Regions from separate parts of the Enterococcus casseliflavus genome, predicted to be linked through region 1. Evidence: predicted binding sites of a transcription regulator. Region 1 holds the regulator's gene; the other holds the start of a gene.
The links. The regulator NrdR, encoded in region 1, represses ribonucleotide reductase genes. The targets are predictions, from matches to a motif close to ACACNATATATNGTGT.
Positions count from the first base shown of each region.

Region 2: P0G38_RS02545 (deoxynucleoside kinase) is a predicted target of NrdR. The motif match lies at 8,458-8,473, and genes of this name have one in related genera.

Region 1 is NZ_CP119393.1:1,936,082-1,947,877, forward strand. Features, by position in the region: gene dnaI (primosomal protein DnaI) at 1-565, opposite strand, end outside; gene P0G38_RS09495 (replication initiation and membrane attachment family protein) at 565-1,941, opposite strand; gene nrdR (transcriptional regulator NrdR) at 1,955-2,425, opposite strand; gene P0G38_RS09505 (FusB/FusC family EF-G-binding protein) at 2,629-3,270, opposite strand; gene P0G38_RS09510 (hypothetical protein) at 3,518-3,856, opposite strand; gene P0G38_RS09515 (ABC transporter ATP-binding protein) at 4,025-4,804, shown strand; gene coaE (dephospho-CoA kinase) at 4,979-5,572, opposite strand; gene mutM (DNA-formamidopyrimidine glycosylase) at 5,569-6,411, opposite strand; gene polA (DNA polymerase I) at 6,427-9,072, opposite strand; gene P0G38_RS09535 (Bax inhibitor-1/YccA family protein) at 9,198-9,890, opposite strand; gene P0G38_RS09540 (MaoC family dehydratase) at 9,883-10,356, opposite strand; gene murC (UDP-N-acetylmuramate--L-alanine ligase) at 10,498-11,796, opposite strand, start outside.
Region 2 is NZ_CP119393.1:524,610-536,405, reverse strand. Features, by position in the region: gene P0G38_RS02590 (MptD family putative ECF transporter S component) at 1-17, opposite strand, end outside; gene P0G38_RS02585 (helix-turn-helix transcriptional regulator) at 568-1,143, shown strand; gene P0G38_RS02580 (ABC transporter ATP-binding protein) at 1,169-2,788, opposite strand; gene rplT (50S ribosomal protein L20) at 2,983-3,342, opposite strand; gene rpmI (50S ribosomal protein L35) at 3,406-3,606, opposite strand; gene infC (translation initiation factor IF-3) at 3,667-4,188, opposite strand; ribosomal protein L20 leader region at 4,236-4,359, opposite strand; gene nox (H2O-forming NADH oxidase) at 4,459-5,793, opposite strand; gene P0G38_RS02555 (pentapeptide repeat-containing protein) at 6,127-6,762, shown strand; gene P0G38_RS02550 (magnesium transporter CorA family protein) at 6,759-7,664, opposite strand; gene P0G38_RS02545 (deoxynucleoside kinase) at 7,754-8,398, opposite strand; gene mvk (mevalonate kinase) at 8,704-9,636, shown strand; gene mvaD (diphosphomevalonate decarboxylase) at 9,629-10,627, shown strand; gene P0G38_RS02530 (phosphomevalonate kinase) at 10,664-11,746, shown strand; gene fni (type 2 isopentenyl-diphosphate Delta-isomerase) at 11,743-11,796, shown strand, end outside.

The DNA.
Region 1 (11,796 bases):
TCGTGTAGCCTGCCTCCGCTAAATCTCTGGCGATCGCGCCAAGCAGATAGGTTTTTCCGATCCCAAAACTCCCCACAAAGTAAAGTCCTTTATGAAATTCCTGTGGATTGGCTGTCAACTCACTAATAAAATCAACGGCAGCTGCGATGGCCTCCATTCGGCCAGGCGTTTGCTGATAATCTGCAAAACTTGCTTCTTGTATATCTTTAGGCATATCCATCGCTTTGATGCGACTGCGGATCTCTTCTTGTTTCTGATATGCCAGTAGTTCTTTCGTTGGTACATAGGTGACGTCAATAAAATGAAAATTTAACGCTAAGCGCGGCTCATAGCCCGGTGCGATCATGGATGGATCATTGATGCGGAATTTCCGCTTTTCTTGGACGAACTCATACAGTTTCGCATAGCTTTTTTGAATATCTGCTTCGGTCAATACCTCTTCATTTTCGGCAATAAACGCTTTGACATCAGGATCTTGTAAAACCTCTGCCATCATTGCTGAAAACTGATCACGGTAATTGCGTTTATCCAATAGTTTTCCTAAGTTTTTCCCTACATCTTCCATTACTTGTCACCAGCTTTCTTATGCAAGTAGTTTTGCAGTTTTTTATCTAATTCTGCTTGTCGCTCTGGCGTTAAGGCTGTCTCTTCCACTGGTTTTTCAGCCCAAGAAGGCAGCTTTTCTTCGCGAATGATTTTTTTGCCGCTGGTTTGTGGTCGGCTGCGTTTTTCCTTGGCACTTCGAACAAGGCTCCGAACATGTTTGATGGCATCTTCTGCCGTACCAATTTTTAATTCTGACCACTGGGCGGCGATATTGTTCACATAATTTCCTGACAAAGCGGCATTGTTTTGGACCACCAAGACATAATGAACCAGAACATTGATCACACTATTTGGCAATGGTGACCGTTCGACAAGGCTCTTGATCAGCCATTGTTCTGAATCCGTCATGAAACTGTTCTTCTCCGCTTTGATCGCCTTGAGAAAAGCGATCGGTGCATTGTTCTCACTTTCTTGAATCAATAAGACATCATTTTCTGAAAAACCATTCTGTTTTAATGTATTGAAGCGGCGCAACTGACTTTCCGCTTGGGGATCTTCTCTTTTTGATGTTTTCGTGAATGTTTGTCGTGATTTCTTCATGATAGCTTGTTCCAGCTTCTTCTGGTCGACCTCGCCTGTTGTCAAAGAAACATTGTCCGCCATCAAATCCAACAATTCCAACACATCATAGCCATATAAAGAATGGTATAGAACTAACTTTTGTCGAAAACTTGGCGTGAAATTAGCGGCACGGATATACCGACGCTGCGCTTCATATAAAAGAAAGTCCCAATCCAACTGCTTTTCGTCAAGCACCAAGTTCGCTTTGGTTTCTTGAAAAGAATCACTGACTGCCTGTAACGTTTCTTCATGTGAAGCAAAACGTGCGGTATTTAACCCATAGGCGGCTGAGAAGGATTGAGTCACTTCCTGATAATCGGTCAAGGAACACTGCTTTGGTTGATACAGCTTGACCAGCTGATCAAATTTACGCTCTCCGACTCTTTCCAACAACAGATAAGCATACAATTCATCTTGAAAAAACGCTGCTGGATGGACCGGTTCTTGCAACCAATACAGATACGAGCTCCCGTTTTGAGCATCTGCTTTCTCATAAGACTTTAGCAAGCCGATGCCCTCTAAGTTTTGCTTGGCTTTTATGAAGCGAGGCATTCCCGCATTCATGGCATTCAAGATATCGAGATGCACGGTCGTCACCGACTCCTCGCCAGAAAAGCTTTGGGCTTGGACATCGCTTGCGAGTGTCAAATACAACGCTAAAGCATCACTTTCAATAATTGGTTGATACAAATAAATGAGGGCGTCTTTCCCTTCCGTTGTAAGTGGACGGCTTTTGAACACTTTGTACGATTGATTCGGTAAACTATTGCCCACTTGTTGTCCCCCTCTATTCTTGTGGTTCTTTCGCTTTTTCGACGATGTCTTGTAGTTCTTTCAAGAAAACTGACATGTCTTTAAACTGGCGATAGACACTGGCAAAACGGATATAAGCGATCTCGTCTAAATCAACTAAATCTTCCATCACATACTCACCAATCTGTGTTGTAGAAATTTCATTTTCACCAAGAGCACGAACACGACTTTCCACATGATCGACGATCGTTTCCATCTGATCCATTGTCACTGGTCGTTTTTCAGCAGAACGAATCAAACCCCTTAGGATTTTTTCTCGATTGAATTCTTCACGGGCACCATTCTTCTTAATCACAAGTAGGGGTGCCTCTTCGATACGTTCAAATGTTGTAAAGCGATAGCCGCAATTTTCGCATTCACGACGGCGGCGAATCACACGTCCATCATCGGCTTGTCGACTATCAACTACCCTAGAATTGTTATGATGACATTTTGGACATTGCATAGTTCCACCTCATTTTCTCTCTTATGCGCTTACGTATTTACGTAAAGTCATCGGTTTCTATGATTAATTATAACATGAAATCCGTTGGTACAATAGCCAAAGTGGTTTATTCTGTTCATTTATTACAAAATTTAAATAATGTTATAACTACTGTTTTTTTGAATTTGAAAAAACGGCAGAAATCTTTCTGCCGTTTCATTTCGTTATTTATCTTTCATTTGCAGCAAAGAAACAAAGTCATGCAAATTTGCTGGCTTTTCCATCTGCTGATTGCACCGTTGGCTATCACGACAAATATAGTTCCCCCGTTTGGTATACGTTCCATCGCCATTGCTTTTCGTCAGAGAAAGAAACATCGAGACATTCCCTTCATGCTGGCACAAGGGACAGATTCCTTTCTTGACCTCGGTTGAGACATGACCGTGAAGTCCTGTAAAGCCCTGCTCAGTGGCAATGATCATAAACTTACTTTGACTACCGATATCATCCCAAGAAAGATAGGTGGTCTCTTTTAAATCAACGGAAGCAAAATCAGGTATTTTCAGTTTTTTTACTTTCCGAAACATTTTTTCAATTTGTTTTGTTGTCGGTACCTGAAAGGGTCGGACGTACTCTTTGAGTTCTGTTAACAGCTCATTGCTGCGACTGATTGTCATCCCAGGTTGAAAGAAAGCAGCTAAAATTTCACGTGGCGCTGTTTCTTCTTCAGGAAAAAATTGTTCTATGGCATCTTTTGTCATCGTTTCAACCGTTTTGATCGTTCGAGGATCATTGACCGATTGATACGTTCGTACTAATTGGTATACTTGATGTTTAATTGAATGAAATTGGTAAGGTTCGATCATAAAAAAGCCTTCTTTCTAATTTTCCGTTTCCTATTGCGGCTGTTCTACTTTCTTGACAGTCGTACACAATGCATAAATAAGCATTTGATGACCACCTCCCAATTTCTTCGCTGCTTTCCATGCGATCTTAATGGATTATAATGAGAGGTTGAGCAATTGTCAACTGTGCAGGTGGTTGTCTTTCAACCTCTCTTGTCTCATTAACCCAAAAATGCCTCGTCTAGAAGACGAAGGCATCCATGTTTGTTTATAATTTATCTTCAATTCCTGTGTAATGCTTCAGCTGGTCTGCATCCCGTCGATCATTCGAAGAAATTTTATTTGCATCGGGATTTTCAGCTCGCAATAGTTCTTCGCTGCTGACATTTTCAGGGGTGGTTCGATCATTGCGGGCATCACGCTCATCATTTTGATCATCTAGTTCATTGACTCGTTTTTGATCGTGCTCTTTCTTGATTTGACCTTCTTGTGCTTGTTCTTTTCCAGAGTGGGCAAGTTCTTCATTGTTGGTCCACTCACCGATTTTTTCTTTGGCTTTGCCAACGATCACATCTTTTTCATCTTTAAAAGTACCCATAGTTATCATCCCTCCTGTATAGTTTCATCATAACAAGCATTCTGATTTCTGACAAAAGATATGAATGCGATACCAAACAGTCAGCAAAATGTTTTTCTTTATGCTATAATATGAGCGATTATTTTCTGAATATTCATACAACTGGAGGTGAAGAACCTGTTTAAGGTTCGACAATAGATGACAATCCTCGATTTCCAACAGGTTTCTTTCGTTCGCGACAAGAACTATTTATTAAAAGCGATCAATTGGCAAGTGAAAAAAAATGAGCATTGGGCGATTTTAGGTCTGAATGGTGCTGGCAAAAGTTTATTACTCCAAATGATCACGGGAAGTTTATGGCCTTCTTCTGGTCAACGAACAGTCTTAGGGGAGCGTTACGGAAAAACGTCTGTGCCCGATCTTCAACGGCGCATTGGTTGGGTCAGTTCAGCGCTGCAAAGCAAGTTTTATGGTCGCGATCTTGCCGAAGAGATCGTTCTTTCCGGGCTTTATTCCAGTATTGGTCTTTATGAGTCCTACGAAGAAGAGCAGCTGATCCAAGCAAAAGAGCTTTTGGCTGACTTAGGTTTATCGCATCTGATCCATCGTTCCTATCACGTCCTTTCTCAAGGGGAAAAGCAATTTGTCATGATCGCACGTGCCATGATGGCACAACCAGAGATCCTCATTTTGGACGAACCTTGTACGGGCCTTGATTTATTTGCGCGAGAAGAACTGCTAACCCGTCTGGAGACTTTTTCACAGCTGCCGAATACGCCGACTCTTCTTTACGTTACCCATCATACAGAAGAGCTACTACCGATTTTCACTCATTTGCTGATGTTAAAAAACGGCGAAGTCCACGCCGCTGGTCAACGAGAGACGATTTTTACTGAGGAGGTTCTCACCTCTTTTTATGATCAGCCGATCGTTCTTCACCCCTTTTCCAGCAATCGCGTGATCGTGACCCCAAAATAAATCAGGGCTGGTACTTTGATATTTAACCATTCATAAACGATCGTCTTACTTTCCAAAACAAACAGTTTCCGACATGTTTCAGCGCCAGTTGTTTTTGGAAATGATAGGGCTAGGTTTGCTATTGAAAGATAAAATAGCAGGTTCCCTTTTACTGAAGGGAACCTGCTGTCTTATCTATTTGTTTAAGGATGTTAACCAATCATCGATCTGCTGATTGAGTTGGGCGATCGTTCCTTGATTATCAAAGACAATATCGGCCCGTTGTTTCTTTTTCTCAATGGAAAGCTGACTGTCGATTCGTTGTTGCGCGTCTTGCTCACTCAATTGATTACGTGCCATCAACCGCTCTTTTTGAATCGCTTCTGGCACATAAACGACTGCGGTTTGATCCATGTATTGGTTGTAGTCGGCTTCATAAAGCAAAGGAATGTCAACGATCAACAAGGGCACCTGCTGCTTTTTTTCTTCGATCTGAGACAAAATCTCTTGTCGAATAAATGGCGACAACGTCTGATTCAGCAAGCGACGTTTTTCTGGATCATTAAATATCAGGGCACCGAGGGTTTGCCGATCCAGGTGTCCGTCATCGCTCAAAATCTGCGGACCAAAGGCTTGTGTCACCGCCTGCAAGCCCTCCGTATTCGGTTCAACGACTTCTCTGGCGATGATATCGGCATCAATAATCGGTAAGCCCAGTGAGCGAAAATGCGCGACTGCGGTACTTTTCCCAGTGGCGATCCCGCCAGTGACCCCTAAGACAAAACTCATTTGCTGGACCTCACATGCAATTTTTGGCACTGAGGACAAAAGTGCGTCCCCCGTTGGGCAACCTTGGTCTTGACGATTGGTGTCCCGCATCGCCCGCAAGGATTGCCCGTTTGGCCATAGACATTTAATGACATTTGGAATTTTCCTGCTTCGCCCAATGCATTGAGATAGGTCCGAATGGTTGTCCCCCCTGCTTCAACGGCGCGTTCCAAGACATCGATGATCGCTTGATGCAACACGTTGGCTTCTGCTGGGGTGAGCGAATCTGCTGGTTGTTCAGGATGGATCTTCGCTTGCCATAGCGCCTCATCTACATAAATATTGCCCAAACCAGTCACAAGTTTTTGATCTAACAAAAGGGGTTTGATGGCTTTTTTAGACCGCTTCAATCCTTGCTCAAATGCTTCTAATAAAAACAATTCAGGCTTAGGCTCAGGACCTAATTGCATGATGCCTTTATAGGCTGCGCTTTGGTCTTTATCCACTAAAGTCATACGACCAAATTTTCTTACATCATGGTAATTTAACTGACTGCCATCCGTAAAATGGAAAATGACATGTGTATGTTTATCGACAATCGGGTCTGACTCAAAATACTCGTACTTACCTTCCATTCGTAGATGAGAGATCAGATCATAATCTGTCAATTTAAAAATCAAAAATTTTCCACGTCGTTCAAATCTTTCAAAACGTTGCCCTTTCAACAGTGCCGAAAAGATCGGCACTTCAGGACTTTCGATGATTCGCGGCCAAAGGATCTCGACCGATTCGATCGTTTTATTTAAAACAAGTTTTTCAAGTCCTTTGCGGACCGTTTCAACTTCTGGTAATTCAGGCACCTCTGTTCACCTCATTTATTTTGCATCGTACCATGTTTTGCCCCAATTGCTATCTGTCAGTAAAGGGACATGTAATGCAACGGCTTGCTCCATCACTTCTTTCACTAAAGCGTCAAGACGAGGCAATTCAGATTCAGGTACTTCAAAGACTAGTTCATCGTGTACTTGCAGCAGCATCGTTGCTGCTAATTTTTCTTCTTTCAAACGTTTCGCCAAATCGATCATGGCAATCTTTAAGATATCCGCCGCACTGCCTTGGATCGGTGTATTGATGGCGGTTCTTTCCGCAAAAGTCCGAATATTGAAATTGCGCGAATTGATATCAGGTAGGTAACGACGGCGATGATACAAGGTTTCAACGTACCCTTTGTCCTTCGCCTCACGAACCACATCCTCCATATACGTTTTCACACCAGGATATTTTTCAAAATACGTATCAATGTATTGTTGGGCGGCTTTTCTGGTGATTCCTAGATTCTGGGATAAGCCATAATCGGAAATACCATAAACGATACCGAAGTTGACCGCTTTGGCTTGACGACGCATATTTGGTGTCACATCTTCTGCTTTTTCGATACCAAAGACTCGCATCGCTGTGCTTGAGTGGATATCTTGACCTTCGATAAAGGCTTCTTTCAAATGGGTATCATCTGAAATATGTGCCAACACTCGTAATTCGATTTGAGAGTAGTCAGAAGAATAGATCACCCAATCAGCTTCTCGTGGCACAAAGGCTTCACGGATCTTTCGACCTTCTTCTAAACGAATCGGAATGTTTTGCAGGTTCGGATCGACAGAACTTAATCGACCAGTTTGGGTCAAGGTTTGTACATATCGTGTATGGACTTTGCCATCCCCTTGGATCACTTTTAATAAACCTTCTACATAGGTTGATTGGATCTTAGCGATTTGACGATAAGTCAAAATGTCTTCAACGATCGGTGCTTGCTCTTTTAGTTGTTCTAACACATCGACTGCTGTCGAATAGCCAGTTTTGGTTTTTTTGATGACTGGTAAGCCCATTTTTTCAAATAAGATCACACCCAATTGTTTCGGTGAGTTTAAATTGAAGGTTTCACCAGCTTCGGCATAGATTTTTTCTTCAATTTCATGCAACCGTTGCGCAAATTCGCCCTTCATCTGATGCAAGCGAGACGCATCAACTTTGATTCCAGTAATCTCCATATCAGCTAAAATCATTGATAAAGGCAATTCCATTTCTTCAAATAGCGCTGTTTGATTCTTCGCTGCCAATTCTTCCGTAAGCTTTGGTGTTAGGTTCGTAATCGCTGCTACTTTACGGGCTAAATGAGCAAAGAAATCTTCCTCATCCGCTGGCAAACCTTTTTTCGCACCTTTTCCATAAATCGCTTCATCCGATTGGATCGCATCATAGCCATAGTGAGCGGCAACACCTGCGATGTCATTATTCGTATCATTCGTGTCTAAAAGATAAGCTGCCAATAAAACATCAAAAGCGATTCCTTTTGGTGCTGTCGTGTATCGGTTTAATGCCACGTACGTGCGTTTGGCATCATAGACGAATTTTTTACGTTCCTCGTCTTTTAACCAATTGGTAAAGACTGGACTTTCAAACAATTCTTCACGATGGCTGACATAAATTTTTTCTTGATTGCCCCAAGCAACACCGACGATGTCTTCCAAATGATAGTTATCCCCCATCATCTCGACATACAATGCTGTGTCTCCTTGGAACATATCTTCTGTTACTTCTTCAACGACCGAAAATAAAATGTCTTCCATCTCAACTGGTTCGGCTGTAATCTGCAACTTCTCTAAGAAGCTATTAAAGTTCATTTCTTGGTAGAATGGCACCAACTTCTCTAAATCTTTGCCTTCATATTTCAGTTTGTCGACATCGACCTCAATGGGCGCATCCACATCGATGGTTGCTAATTGTTTTGAAAGAAAGGCGATCTCACGGTCATTGATCAGGTTTTCTTTCATCTTGCTTTTTTTCATTTCATCGATGTGTTCATAGATCCCCTCAACGGAGCCATATTCCTTCAATAGCTTGATGGCTGTCTTCTCACCAATTTTGGTGACACCAGGAATATTATCGGAAGCATCGCCGGCTAGTCCTTTCATGTCGATGATTTGTAAGGGCGTTAGGCCGTCATATTTTTCAGCCACATGAGCGGGCGTATAACTTTCAATTTCGCTAACTCCTTTGACCGTAATGTCAACTTTCACGTGCTCCGTTGCCAGCTGGGTCAAATCGCGATCGCCAGATAAAACGACGACATCAAACAGCTCTTTGTCGACTTTATTTGCCAATGTGCCAATGATATCATCGGCTTCGTAATTATCTAATTCGTAATATTGAACACCTAACGCGTTGATCAATTCGCGAATGTAAGGCATTTGTTCTTTAAATTCCCCAGGGGTTTTTGAACGTCCGCCTTTATAGTCTTCATACATCGCTGTCCTGAAGGTGGTTTTTCCAGCATCAAAAGCCACTAAAACATGTGTTGGCTGTTCTTTTGCCATCACATTTTCAAACATAGTATGAAACGCATAGATGGCATTTGTGTGCAGCCCATTGGCATTTTTAAACCGTTCTAATGAATTATGCAACGCAAAAAACGCGCGAAAAGCTACACTATTTCCATCAACGAGTAGTAATTTATTTTTTGGCATTTGATTACTCCTTTTCTCAAAAAGTTCCTCTTTATTCTATCAAAGAACGGGCACAAAAGCGATGAATTGCTTTGTTTTCTCTCTCATTTTATACAAAAAAAAAGGCGAGTTTCCTCGCACTTTTTTTAGTTGTTTTTTCCAAAGATTCGCAATAACGCAAGGAATAAGTTGATAAAGTCCAAATACAGTTGTAATGCCATGAAAACGGCCACTCCTGTATTTGCGCCACCATTCGTTGCGAAGTATACATTGCGGATTTGCTGATTGTCATAGGCGGTGATCCCCATAAAGACAAAGACGGTCACGATCGATAAGAAAAAGTCAACCGGTTGACTGCGTAAAATAAATACATTCAAGAGCGTCGAGATGATGATCCCGAGCAACAGACCATAGCCGATACGACCAACTACACTTAGATCCCGTTTGGTCATGATCCCAAATGCTGACATGACACCAAAAGTGACAGCTGCTGAAACAAATGCTCCCACGATCGATCCAAAGTCATAGATCATCAGTGTCACAGACAAGGTCAATCCATTCAAGAGCGAATAGACTAAAAAGCCAGCAACGGTCAAGGACGGATTTTTCTGCGCCTTCACCCCTAATACAATAACTAGAATGATCTGTAAGATCCAAAGACCGGTAAATCCTAGCGGAAAGTTGTCAATAAATTGCAGGGTTTGCGCTTGAAAGACTTCCCCAAATATATAGGCTGAGATCGCACTGATCGCAAGCCCAACGCCGAAGAATAAATACACTTTTGAATAAAAGCGATTTAAGCCTTGGGCTTGGACGGTTTCATTATTTAAATTATTCATCTTGTTGTTCCTCCTCATTTTCTGCTACTGCTTTTGGCGGCTGGACCATGACCACAGCATCTAAAATACGATGATCTTCTGTGTTGATCGCTTCAACCGAAATAGTTACCACGTCTTTCATTTTATCCACTTTGATCACTTCGAATTCAAAGGTCAACGTTTCATAATGATATACAGGTTCAATAAAGTTTACCGAAAAATTGACTACATGAGAGCCAGGACCAGGCAAATGTTTCGATACGGCACTGGTGATGATCCCCATCAACATAATGGATGGTACGATGGGACGCTGGTACTCAGTTTTTTGCGTGTAGTCATGTTGTATATACAAAGGATTGGCATCATTAGTCAGCCCTAAATATAACAACAGTTGATTGTCTTCGATCGATTCTGTTAAGGATAACGAATCGCCTTCCTCGATATCTTCAATACTTTTTCCTATTTTTCGCGGTTTCCCTATATTCAAAATTTAATTCCTCCAAAAAGAATAGTTTCATCTGAGTATATTCTATCAGATGCCGACAAAAGTGCAAGTTCGCGGTGCTGCTTTTGCAAAAACTTCAGATGTAAAAAACTCTTGCAGCAAACACGCCACAAGAGTCTTTGATTACAATACGTTACGAGTTGTATTGCTTAATAGTTTTTCATAGGCTGTCTCAAATTTTTGCACATCGCCTGCTCCCATGAAAATCACGACAGCATTTTGATGATCCAATAGCGGAGATACGTTCTCTTCTTTGATCACAGTTCCGCCTTTTTGAATTTTCTTGCCTAGATCTTCAATTTTAACATCTCCTCGTGATTCACGAGCAGATCCAAAAATGTCACATAGATAGACATGGTCTGCAAGATCCAATGCTTCCGCAAATTCATCCATCAAAGCGATCGTGCGGGTAAAGGTATGTGGCTGGAAGACAGCAATAATTTCTTTCTCTGGATATTTTTGACGAGCGCCATCGATCGTTGCTTTGATTTCTGCAGGATGGTGGGCGTAGTCGTCCACGATCGTCATATCCGCCACGATTTTTTCGCTAAAGCGGCGTTTCACTCCAGGAAATGAAATCATCTCAGCAGCAACTTCTTTCATATCCAATCCTTCTTTGTAAGCCACAGCGATCACACTTAATGCGTTGTTGATGTTGTGCTGACCAAACGCTGGCAAGACAAAATGGCCAATATTTTCACCATGGATAAAGACGTCGAACTCTGAACCTTGGGTGGTGCGTTCAATATTTTTTGCTTGGACATCGTCGTTATCGTTGACGCCGTAATAGTAGATTGGGACATCGGCTTCAAGTTTACGCAAGTATTCATCATCACCAAAAGCAAAGATGCCTTTTTTCACTTGACTTGCCATCGATTGAAAGGCTGAGAAGACATCCTCGATCGAGTGGAAGTAGTCTGGGTGATCAAAATCGATGTTGGTCATGATTGCATAATCCGGTGAATACGCTAAGAAATGACGACGGTATTCACAGGCTTCAAATGAAAAGAATTCCGCATCAGGTTCCCCATGACCAGTCCCATCGCCAATCAAGAAACTTGTTGGACGGATGCCGCTTAAGACATGAGAAAGCAATCCTGTCGTACTGGTTTTCCCGTGAGAACCGGTCACCGCAATACTCGTATAGGGCTGAATGAATTGGCCAATAAAGTCATGATAACGAGTAACTTCTAAACCAAGTTCTTTTGCCCGTACGATTTCTTCGTGGGTGTCAGGGAAAGCATTCCCTTGGATAATGACCATTTCTGGTTGAATGTTTGCTTTATCGAAAGGCAACAATTTGATCGCTGCTTTTTCTAGATCACGTTGAGTGAAGAAATATTCTTCCACATCAGAGCCTTGTACTTGGTAGCCTTTTTCGTGCAGAATCAAAGCCAATGAACTCATACCGGAACCTTTGAT
Region 2 (11,796 bases), 1.4 Mb from region 1:
ACCTTTAGTTTTTTCACTGCGTATACGCTCCTTCTTGCAAGCAATCAATGAAAAAACCGTTGCTGCTTGCTTGTACAAACTTATTTTTACAAAGCCTCAGTATAGCACAAAGCAGACGTTTTTATGGGGTGATATGCTTATCAACAGTCGATTTTCTTCTAGAACAGAACCAACAAACAGACGTCACTTCTGAATGGCTCCATTTCAACACACAGGGACCTTTAAAAATCCACTAATGGAAAAATGATGCTTTCACACGCTTAGTTGTTTTCTCCTCTTCCCATCTTTGCGAAATTAATGAATAATAGATAAAGACAAACATTAAAAATCAGCACAGACTCTTCATCATTTTCTTTATTAAGAAACCAGCAGGTGCTTCTATAAAAAAACAATAAGAAAGCTGACTGTCGCTTAATCGTTGAAGAAAATCAACGCTGTACTGCTGTGTAAACAGCATAAACCCAACTGTAAAAACATTTTGACACTTGATTTCAAGGCATTGTCAAAGACATTTGATCGTTAGAATGCAGACATTGGCCTAAACTAATGGTAGAAGGAGCGGATAAAATGAACTTAAGCAAACAAATAAAAAAACATCGGGAACGATTAAGTCTCTCTCAGGAAGGGCTGGCAGAAAAACTCTATGTCTCCCGACAAACGATCTCCAATTGGGAGAATGAAAAAAGCTATCCTGATGTTCACAATTTATTATTGCTCAGTGTTCTATTTGATGTTTCTTTAGATGAATTAGTCAAAGGGGATGTTGAACAAATGAAAGAAACGATTGAGAAAACAGAAATGGATCGTTACACAAAAATGATGCTGCTTTTTATACTATTGACCGCACTCTCTGTTGGGCCTGCTCTTTATTTACCCGGATACTGGTGGATTGTCCCGCCTCTATGTTTTTGGCTCGTCTCCATGTATGCCGCATTAAAGATCGAAAAAATCAAGAAAACCCAAAATATCAAAACGTATAAAGAGATCGTTGCCTTCATGGAAAATCAAGACCTCGATGCCATTAGAAAAAAGCGCGACGTCAAAAAAGATTTCCTTTCAACAGCAGTCATCGTCGTGGTCTTTATCTTGATCGTCGGCATCATCGCATGGCTTAGTACACTGCCGCATTTACTGATGCGCTGACAAAAAATACAGGGTGCAGCTGTTTTTATGATGAAGCCGCTACAACCTGTGTTTTTTTCAATTCAATGATCTCATCCGCATAAATCAAATTTTTCGGGCGATGGGTGATCATAATGACTAGTTTATTTTTCAATTGGTCTTTGATCGCTGCAAAAAGCTTTTCTTCTGTTGTTTCGTCTAAAGCAGATGTGGCTTCATCAAGGACAATGACTTCTGCGTTTGTGAAAAACAATCGGGCAAAAGCGATCCGCTGTTTTTCCCCACCAGAAAGGTTGGCTCCTTTTTCTCCAATTTCAGCAGACAGTCCTCCCTTGAGTGCCTGATAGAATGCGCCTAATTGACATTTTTCTAATACCGCTATGATTTCCTCGTCTGCGATTTCCTTATCAAAAATGATATTTTCTTTCAGCGTTCCTTGGAATATTGGCGCATCTTGCGATAGATAAAAGACATGCTGATAGTAATCATTTAAGTTGTAAGCAGCCAAATTTTTGTGATTGATCAGAACTACACCGGTCGTCGGCTGATACAAGCCTAAAATCGTTTTGATCAGCGTTGATTTTCCTGCGCCGCTTTCTCCTACTAACCCATAAATTGCTCCCCGCTTCAGCTCCAGTGTGCTATCGGTTAAGATTTTCTTTTCTTGAAGTATGACGGATAGATCCTTAACTGTGATATAGTTGATGGTCTCAGACAATGCATCTCCTTGTGTTAATGCTTTGTCCTCTGGCAGATAGAAAAATTCATTTAACCGTGCAAAGGCAACTTTATCTAAGTTGTATTGAACAAAAATCACGTTAAATATTGCAACAGGCGTGTAGATTCGATCCACATAAATAATCAATGCTGCTAAACCGCCCAGGCTGACCGTAATCTGATTTGTAAATGCCAATACCACAATTGCGACTTTGATCAATGCGACTAAGACTGCAAAAAAACCAAAGAAAAACTCATGGAGCATCGTCATTTTCGTCAAACGTTCTGTTGTGTCAGCAGACATATTTTTATATTGTGCGATCTCTCTTTCAAACCGTTTATTTATACGAAACGTGACCATTTCCGTTAATCCGCGAATAAAGGTGCTGTTCATGGCTTCTTCTGAAACTAGCGCACGTTCTTTGAGAGAGCGTAAAACTTTCAAAAGCAGATTGGTCACAATAAACACCACTAGATAGCCCACAAGGATCGCTGGAATCAATCTTTTATCGATCATAGCAATAAAAGCTAAGTTAAACAGTGTTTCGGGAAGCAATTCTTTAAATAAGCGTCCATAAAAATTCAAATGGATATTTCTGCCAGCCGCTGCTCCCGCTTCAGTTTTCTGTAAGAGTGCTCCAGAGCCGATCTGCAAGTACTCGGAATAGGCAATCTTGCTGATTTTTACTAAAGCTTGTTCTTTGAGATAGAAATACATGCTGTTGTGCAATGTTGTTTTTGGTTTCTGCTCAAGATAGGACAAAATCGGTACCAGTACTAGCGTTAACCCATAGATAAAAACGACTGGCCAATCAAGTGTCTTGCCAAATGAATCGAGTAGTTTTTGAAAATAAAAGACATTCGCGGCACTCAAAAATGAGACTGCAATTCCAATCCCAATATATACCATCAATCCTTTTTTAAAATGCCGCCATAAATCAATTGCCATCGTACGCTCCTTTTGCTGCAGTGTTCGTGAAAAAATCGTAAGACAAATAAAATAAACGCTTTCAAAAGTATAATCTATTTTTCGCTTAATGGAAAGAAACATATGAAAGATAGTGAGAAACCATTCTTCGGTCATCGAGAAAAAACAAAAAACCCCGCTCAAAGAGCGGGGCTAACGTTGTTGCCAACGATTGATTATTTGTTTAAAGCGTCTTTTGCTTGGTCAGCTAATGCAGTAAATGCTGCTGCATCGTTTACAGCCAAGTCAGCTAACATTTTGCGGTTGATGTCGATTTCAGCTAATTTCAAGCCGTGCATCAATTTTGAGTAGCTTAAGCCATTCATACGAGCCGCTGCGTTGATACGAGCGATCCACAATTTGCGGAAGTCGCGTTTCTTTTGACGACGATCGCGGTATGCGTAGTTGTATGAATTCATTACTTGTTCTTTTGCTGTTTTAAATAGAGTGTGTTTAGAACCGTAGTAACCTTTTGCTAATTTAAGCACTTTTTTACGACGTTTACGAGTTACTGTTCCACCTTTAACACGTGCCATGTATAATTCCTCCTAATATGAAAATCGATAATTGTTTGTATACGTGAAGCTTGGGTTACGCACTTATTTCATGCGTGCTAGTTGTTGACGGATACGTTTGTAATCGCCAGCTGAAACCATTGAAGCTTTACGCAATTGACGACGTTGTTTTTTTGTTTTGCCGTGGAAACGGTGACTGGTAAAGGCACGGAAGCGTTTCAATCCGCCGCCGCCAGTGCGTTTTACGCGTTTTGCTAATCCGCGGTGTGTTTTTTGTTTTGGCATAACTAATTTCCTCCTCAAAATCTTTCGTTATCTGACTTTAAACTGAAACTCAGTGAGTCATTATTTATCGTTTTTTGGTGCTAATACTAAGAACATACTGCGGCCATCCATTTTTGGCTTTTGCTCAACAGTTGCCAAATCAGCAGTTTCTTCCGCCAAACGATCTAACACTTTCTGACCAATTTCTTTATGGGTAATGGCACGGCCTTTGAAACGGATCGAAGCTTTCACTTTGTCCCCTTTTTCAAGGAATTTACGTGCATTACGCAATTTTGTGTTGAAATCATTGACGTCGATCGTTGGACTTAAACGAACCTCTTTAATGTTGATTACTTTTTGTTTCTTACGAGCTTCACGGTCTTTTTTCTGTTGCTCAAAGCGGAATTTCCCGTAATCCATAATTCTTGCTACTGGCGGCTTAGCATTTGGTGCCACCAATACCACATCAAGGTTTGCTCGTTCTGCAATTTGCAATGCTTCAGCTTTACTCTTTACACCAAGTTGTTCGCCGTTTTGATCAATCAAACGCAATTCACGTGCACGAATGCCGTCGTTTACCATCATATCCTTTGCTATGGTCATTCACCTCCGAGTTTTTTGAGAGAAAGAAAAGCTTGTCGATTCGAAATCAGACAATAAAAAAACGAGTTCTTCACGAACCCGCACGTACTCCACACAAATAAATGGTAGGAATCCTATTCTGCCCAGCGATATCTTCACTCAGGCGAGAAGCGGGTGCTTCTGCTTTTATTTCTCAACTTTTATAGTATACTGCTTTTTTCTCTTATTGTCAACAGTTTTCATGATTGTTTCAAAAAAAAGCCGGAGCATACGCTCCGACTTTCGTGTTTCTTATTCTGCTTTCAATGCAGCCATCGTGATGTAGTTGTATGGTTGGTTGAAGTGAGGCAAGAAGAAAATATCTAATAGCTTCATCTTGTCGATCGTTACGCCTTCTTCGATCGCTAGTGAGAACATGTGGATGCCCATTGCGATTTCAGATGTACGTGACGCCATTTGTGCACCAACGATGCGGCGTGTTTCTTCTTCATAGACGATGCGGATCTTAACTGTCGCATTTTCTTTCATGAAGCCTGGTTTTTGGGTATCTTCGTAATCAGAGTATTTCACTTTCATGCCATTACGTTCGGCAGCTTCGACTGACAAGCCAGTTGAAACCATGTTGTAGCCGAAGATCGAAATCCCGTTTGATCCTTGAACACCCGTTGATTCTAGAGACGTTCCGCCGATATTATGGGCAGCGACGATCCCTGAACGTACGGCATTCGTTGCTAATGCGATATACGTTGTTTGTTGCAAAGCATTTGAGTACACCGTTGCACAGTCACCGACTGCGTAAACATCTGCATCGCTTGTCCGTTGATGGCGGTCCACTAAGTACGCGCCGTTAGCAAACAATTCCAAATGATCTTTGCCTAGCTCGTTGTTTGGTAAGAAACCGATCGCGTTGATCACTAGATCAACTGGGTATTCGCCGTTGTCTGTTACAACTGCTTCTACTTTCTCTGTTCCTTTGTATTCACGTGCTAATTCACCGAAATGCAATTCAATGCCATTGTCAGCTAAGTTTTTGTCCATATCTTCTGTAAACCATTTGTCATAGTAGTTTGGCAATGCCCGTGTCGCTGCATCAAAAAGCAACACATTTTTGCCACGGCGTTTTGCTGCTTCAGCAATTTCAACACCGATGTAACCAGCACCGATAACGGCAACGTTTTTCACGTCTTCTGATGCTAACTCTTTATCAACCGTTTGTCCGTCTTGGAATTTTTTCAAGAAATGGATGTTTTTCAAGTCACGTCCAGGTACTTTTGGTGAAATCGGTACCGAACCAGTTGCGATGACAACTTTATCATAAGATTCAACGATCGTTTCACCGTCATTGGTTACAGCGTGCACTTCTTTTTTCTCAAAATCGATATGGTCAACCACTGTTTCCATATGGATTTTTGCACCTTTTGCTTCAAAATCTTCACGTTTTGTATAGAACAAGCCTTCGTATGAATCGATTTGACGTCCAACCCATAAAGCAGTCCCACAACCTAGGTAGCTTAAGTTTGTATTACGGTCGATCATTACGACCTCTTGGTCTTTGTAGTTATCTAATAGTGTATTGGCAGCAGCAATCCCCGCGTGGTTTGCACCGATAATAACTGTTTTTGTCATGGAAAATTTCCTCCTTTTGTTTACATTGTCATTATAGCTTGCTTGTGAATTTGAAAACTATCAACTTTTTCGCGATTTTAAAAATTTATGACAGTTTTTCGTTGATATACGTCACTTTCAGCGGGTTAAGTTTCTATATCAAAATTATTTTCGTCTTGCAAGCAAAAAGATTGTGAAAAATTATGTATTTAAACCTAAGGATTTTCCTTGTTATAAAAGCATTCTGCAAACCGATTGAATAAATTTCACAATATTCTACTGCTTTTTCGTACCTATTGCGGCAGCGATGCGCCGTGTTATACTGAAGAGAAAAACAGATAGGATGGGATCTTGATGAAGAAAAAAATCGTATTGCCACTACTGCCCTTATTGTCGGCATTAGAGCCACAGGATTTTTATTTAGAAGAAGAACTACTTTTCGAAGGTGCTTTCTTCGAAGGCGGTGACTATAGCTATGATGCTTGTAAAAATCTCATCTTGAAGCAATGTCATTTCAAGAAAGTGACGATGCAAAAAACACGCTTGAGTCAATGGGAATGCCAAAACGTTCTTTTTGAGAATTGCGATTTTTCTAATCTGGAATGTTTTGGCGCCAGCTTTCATCGGGTTCACTTTAAACAATGCAAATTGACTGGCACCAATTTTGCGGAAAGCTATTTCCGTGACTGCACCTTTGAAGATTGCGTGGCGAACTTTGCTTCTTTTAGCAACACCAATTTACGGACGATGCTGTTTCGTCAGTGCCAACTAAACGACAGTGAGTTTTATGAAATGGATTGGAAACACTTGACGCTACAAGAAAACCAGTTGAACAATAGCAACTGGTTTCACACAAAATTAGCAACTTTAGATTTTCGGACCAATCAATTTCAAAAGATCGCGTTGTCCTTTGAACAATTGCGGGGGCTAACGGTCGATCAAGAACAGGCCTTGGTCATCGCCGCCGGTCTAGGTTTGGTGATCGATTAACGAATTCTGCGCCATAAAGCAATCAACATCCAGATGGATAACACTAAACTGATCAATAAGGCAATCCCCCAACCGAAAATACTATTGGTAAAAGGCAGTGGAACATTCATGCCAAAGAAACTGGTGACGATGGAAGGCACAGTCAATAAAAGAGACCAAACGGTCAAAAACTTCATGGTATCATTCAAGTTATTGTTTAACAGATTATTGTAGGTTCCAGAAAGTTGCTCTAAAATTTGAAAAGCCAGCAACGTCATTTCCACTGCCTGTTTGGCTTCGATCAGGGCATCATCCAGCTGTTCCCGCTCGTCATCATCCATCAAACGATAAATGGATAACGCTTTGATCTGCTCCAAGAGGACCGCATTTTGTTTCGTGGCAGACACTAAAAAGACTAAACCGACTTCCAAATCGGACATTTGCAGCAGGTTTTTATTGGTGGTTTTTTCCCGTAGTCGCTGATTCAAGCGAATCCGTTCACTATTGACTTCTTCGACTAGCGGAAAAAACGTGCCTGAAATCAAGAATAAGCTTTGAAACAAAAAGTGCAGCGGTGTTTGCTGCGGCTTTTGCAGGATCAAACGCTCCATCATCGGAATCACATAACGGGTATCATGGGAGGCAAAAGTAAAGATTTGCTTCTTTTTTAAAATAAACGTCATTGGGCTGGTCTCAAAATGATTGTCTCGCTTTTCTTGCTGAGGTACGTTGAAAACCAGCAGCAATGCTTCTTCTTCGGCATCGTATTCGACTCGTGCTCGTTCGTTTTTATCTAAAGAATACGTAAGCATCTCATCGGACAGATGATATTGTTTTTGTAGTGCCATCACGCTTTTTGCGTCTTGCTGGTCGACTTGAATCCATTCATAGTTTCCATCATAAAAGACATGTTTGTTTTCCACAGTCCATCCTCCACTCTTGCTTTCTTCTATTATAAAAGAAAACAGCCAGAAGCCCAATCAAAGGACTTTTCTGGCTGTATCGGCTATTGCTATTTACGGGCGTCTTTCAAAGCTTCTTCCACCATCGTTAAAACGGCCTGTGCCGCTTGCGGGTCTTCGACAAAATTGAATTGATCGCCATCGATCTGGATCTTTGGACTCTCATTGTATTCTTCGTACCATTGATCGTAGCGTTTGTTCAACTCTTTGTAGTAGTCGTATAACGAAGGATCAAAGGTCAACTGCTCATATTCCCGCCCACGTTTTTCAATACGCTCGAGCATCGTTTCAAAAGAAACGCGAATATGCACCAAAAGATCTGGATGCTTTTTGTGGGCTGCATACGGCAGCTCTTCCAACATATTGGCTAACAATTCATCATAGACTTTGACTTCGGTATCGGTTGCTCGCCCAAGGTCCGCATTTAAATGGAACAACAGTGAATCCTCATAAATGGAACGGTCCAAGACGTTATTGTCGTCTTTCATAGCTTGCTTGATACTTTCAAATCGTTTATTTAAGAAATAGATTTGCAGTAAAAACGCATATTTATTTGGATCTGCATAAAATAATGGTAACACTTCATTGTCATCGATCGATTCATAAAAGGCTTGGCTGCCAAAATGATTGGCGATCAATGCGGTCAAACTTGATTTACCGGCACCAATCGTTCCTGCTAATACGATCACGCTCATATCCCCCAACTCACTCATCACTAAATATTGTATGTTGCACTTGCGATATCAACTATACAATACTATATCTTGTGCCGTCAACCGAAACTTTTGAAGCACAGATCAAGAAGTTTTTCAATAAAAGTTTAAAGATTTTTGCTTTTTTTTGAAATCTCATACGGAATGCTTAACGAAAGAGCCTTCTTCTAGTAAAATAGGAAAGGATCTTTAATTAAATTGTGTTTTTGTCAGGAGATAGTTACAATTGACTGACAAACGATAAATGAATCATGTGGGGTAAGCTCCCTAGAGAAATGAGGAAAATAATGTCAATTGGTACTGGCATAGCTACAGGAAAAATCATCTTAATGGGTGAACATTCAGTTGTTTACGGTGAACCAGCAATTGCTTTCCCTTTTGCGGGAGCAAAAGTACAAGTCGAGATCACAGCAAATGAAACAAACACCTTGATTTCAAGTTACTATCACGGTCTGCTTGAAGAAGTCCCCAGCCACTTAAAAAATGTCAAAGACTTGCTGCATCGTCTGCAACAAGATTTCCACACGGGTCCTTTTGCAACCTCCATCGTCAGCACCATCCCTTCTGAACGGGGAATGGGTTCTAGCGCGGCGGTCGCTGTTGCACTGACTCGCGCTTTTTTTGATTGGATCAAAAAAGATTTTACAAAAGAAGAATTGATGACCTATGTCAACTTTTCTGAAAAAATCGCTCACGGCAATCCTAGCGGGATCGATGCTGCAGCAGCTAGCGGGACGGATGCCATTTACTTTATCAAAGGACATCCCATCACTTCGTTTCCCCTCACGATCGACGGTTATTTGCTCGTCGCTGATACTGGTATCAAAGGGCAAACGAGAGAAGCTGTCAAAAGTGTCGCCCATCTTTTTGAAACCAGCAAGCAGCTGGCCAGTCAAGCGATCCAGCGTTTAGGGATTGAAACCAAAAGAGCCAAAGAGGCCATCATAGCCAATCAATTAGAAGTATTAGGTGAAAGCATGAACAACGCCCATCAGGCCCTGCAGCAGCTAGGGGTCAGCAATCAGCAACTGGATCAGTTGGTTTCCTCAGCATTGGCACACGGGGCTTATGGGGCGAAGCTGACCGGCGGGGGCCGAGGCGGCTGTATGATCGCACTAACCAAAACGAAGGAACAGGCTGAGAATATCAGCCGTATTTTATTGTCCGATGGCGCTCGTGCGGCATGGATACAAGGATTAGGAGTTTATGAACATGTATAAGGGAAAGGCTCGTGCCTACACGAATATCGCATTGATCAAGTATTGGGGAAAACAAGACGAAACCTTCATTTTACCGATGAACAATAGTTTGTCCCTGACCCTCGATGCTTTTTACACAGAAACAACGGTGGCTTTTTCACCCGATTATACGCAGGATCGCTTTACATTGGATGGCGTGGTGCAAACAGACGCTGCCACAAAAAAAGTTGCGGACTTTTTGGATCTGGTACGAAAAAAAGCGGACTGCCCGTGGTATGCCACGGTGGAAAGTCAAAACTTCGTCCCAACCGCTGCTGGACTTGCCTCTTCTGCCAGCGGATTAGCGGCCTTGGCGGGTGCCTGTAGTGAAGCACTGGACTTAAACTTGTCGGAGCAAGAATTATCACGTTTGGCCCGTCGCGGTTCTGGTTCGGCGTGTCGGAGTATCTACGGCGGCTTTGCTGAATGGCATCAAGGCACCGATGAGACTTCTTTTGCCACCCAAGTGCCGTCAAATGGCTGGGAAGAAGAATTGAGTATGATCTTTATTTTGATCAATGCACAAGCCAAAGAAATCTCCAGTCGTGAGGGCATGCGCCGAACCGTTGAAACCTCGAGCTTTTATCCAGGCTGGCTTTCTGCCACTGCCACCGATCTCGTGAAAATGAAACAAGCGATTGCCGAGAAAGACTTTACTGCTTTAGGTGAAACGACCGAGGCCAACGCCTTGAAAATGCATGGAACGACCTTAGCCGCCGAACCACCTTTTACTTATTGGTCTTCTGAATCTTTACGAGCTATGGAATGTATCCGAATGCTGCGAAAAAAAGGATTGGCTTGCTATTTCACGATGGATGCTGGTCCCAATGTCAAAGTTTTATGCCAAAAACAAGAAGAACAAACGATTTTACGTGAATTAAGTGCTCACTTTGCCTCAGAACAATTAGTAACTGCTCATGCGGGCAAAGGATTAGCCTTTTTACCGGTGGAAGAATCTTCCCCCATCAACTAAGAAGCCATTAAGAAGCCATCGATTAGGAGTGTCGAAATGATTGAACTATCCGTTCCTGGAAAACTATTTATTGCTGGTGAATACGCCGTTGTCGAACCTGGTCATCCTGCAATCATCGTTGCTGTTGACCAATTTATCACGGTCACTGTTGAAGAGGCCCGTAAAAACGGCAGCATCCAGTCTGCCCAATACAGCGACCTGCCGATTCGCTGGACGCGTCGCAAAGGCGAATTAGTCTTAGACCACCGAGATAACCCGTTCCACTATATTTTGGCAGCCATTCGTCTGACGGAAAAATATGCCCAAGAAAAAGGCATCCCCCTTTCCTTTTACGATTTAAAAGTGACCAGTGAACTGGATAACTCGAATGGTCGCAAATATGGCCTCGGTTCCAGCGGTGCCGTGACTGTTGCCACGGTCAAAGCATTGAATCTGTACTATCAAATGGACATGGATCGGTTGACCCAATTCAAAATTGCGGCTCTTGCCCATCTCGCTGTTCAAGGCAATGGGTCGTGCGGTGATATTGCGGCCTCTTGCTATGGCGGCTGGATCGCTTTTTCAACCTTCGATCACGACTGGGTCTTAGCCAAACAAAAAGACCATACCTTAACAGAATTGATCGCTTTCGATTGGCCAGGATTATCGATCCGTCCCTTGACGGTTCCGAAATCTCTTCGACTGCTGATTGGCTGGACAGGCTCTCCTGCCTCCACCTCTGATTTAGTGGATCAAGTCTATCAATCCAAAGAAGAAAAAGAAAACGCCTATGCCGCCTTTTTAGCAGCCAGCAAAGACTGCGTCAATCGATTGATCGACGGCTTCTTAAATGAAGACAGTCGCACGATCAAAAAAATGATCACGGAAAATCGAAAGCTCCTGCGGGAGTTGTCCGCACTGACTGGTGTGCCGATTGAAACTCCAGCACTTAAAAAGCTTTGTGATCTAGCAGAAAATTATTGTGGGGCAGCCAAATCTTCCGGTGCCGGCGGCGGCGATTGCGGTATCGTGATCGTTGACCAAAAAACCGGTATTTTACCATTGATGAGTGCGTGGGAAAAAGCCGAGATCACCCCCTTGCCGCTGCATGTTTACCATTACCGGGAGGACCTATCATGAATCGAAAAGATGAACATGTTTCCTTAGCAAAAGCGTTCCATAAAGAACAC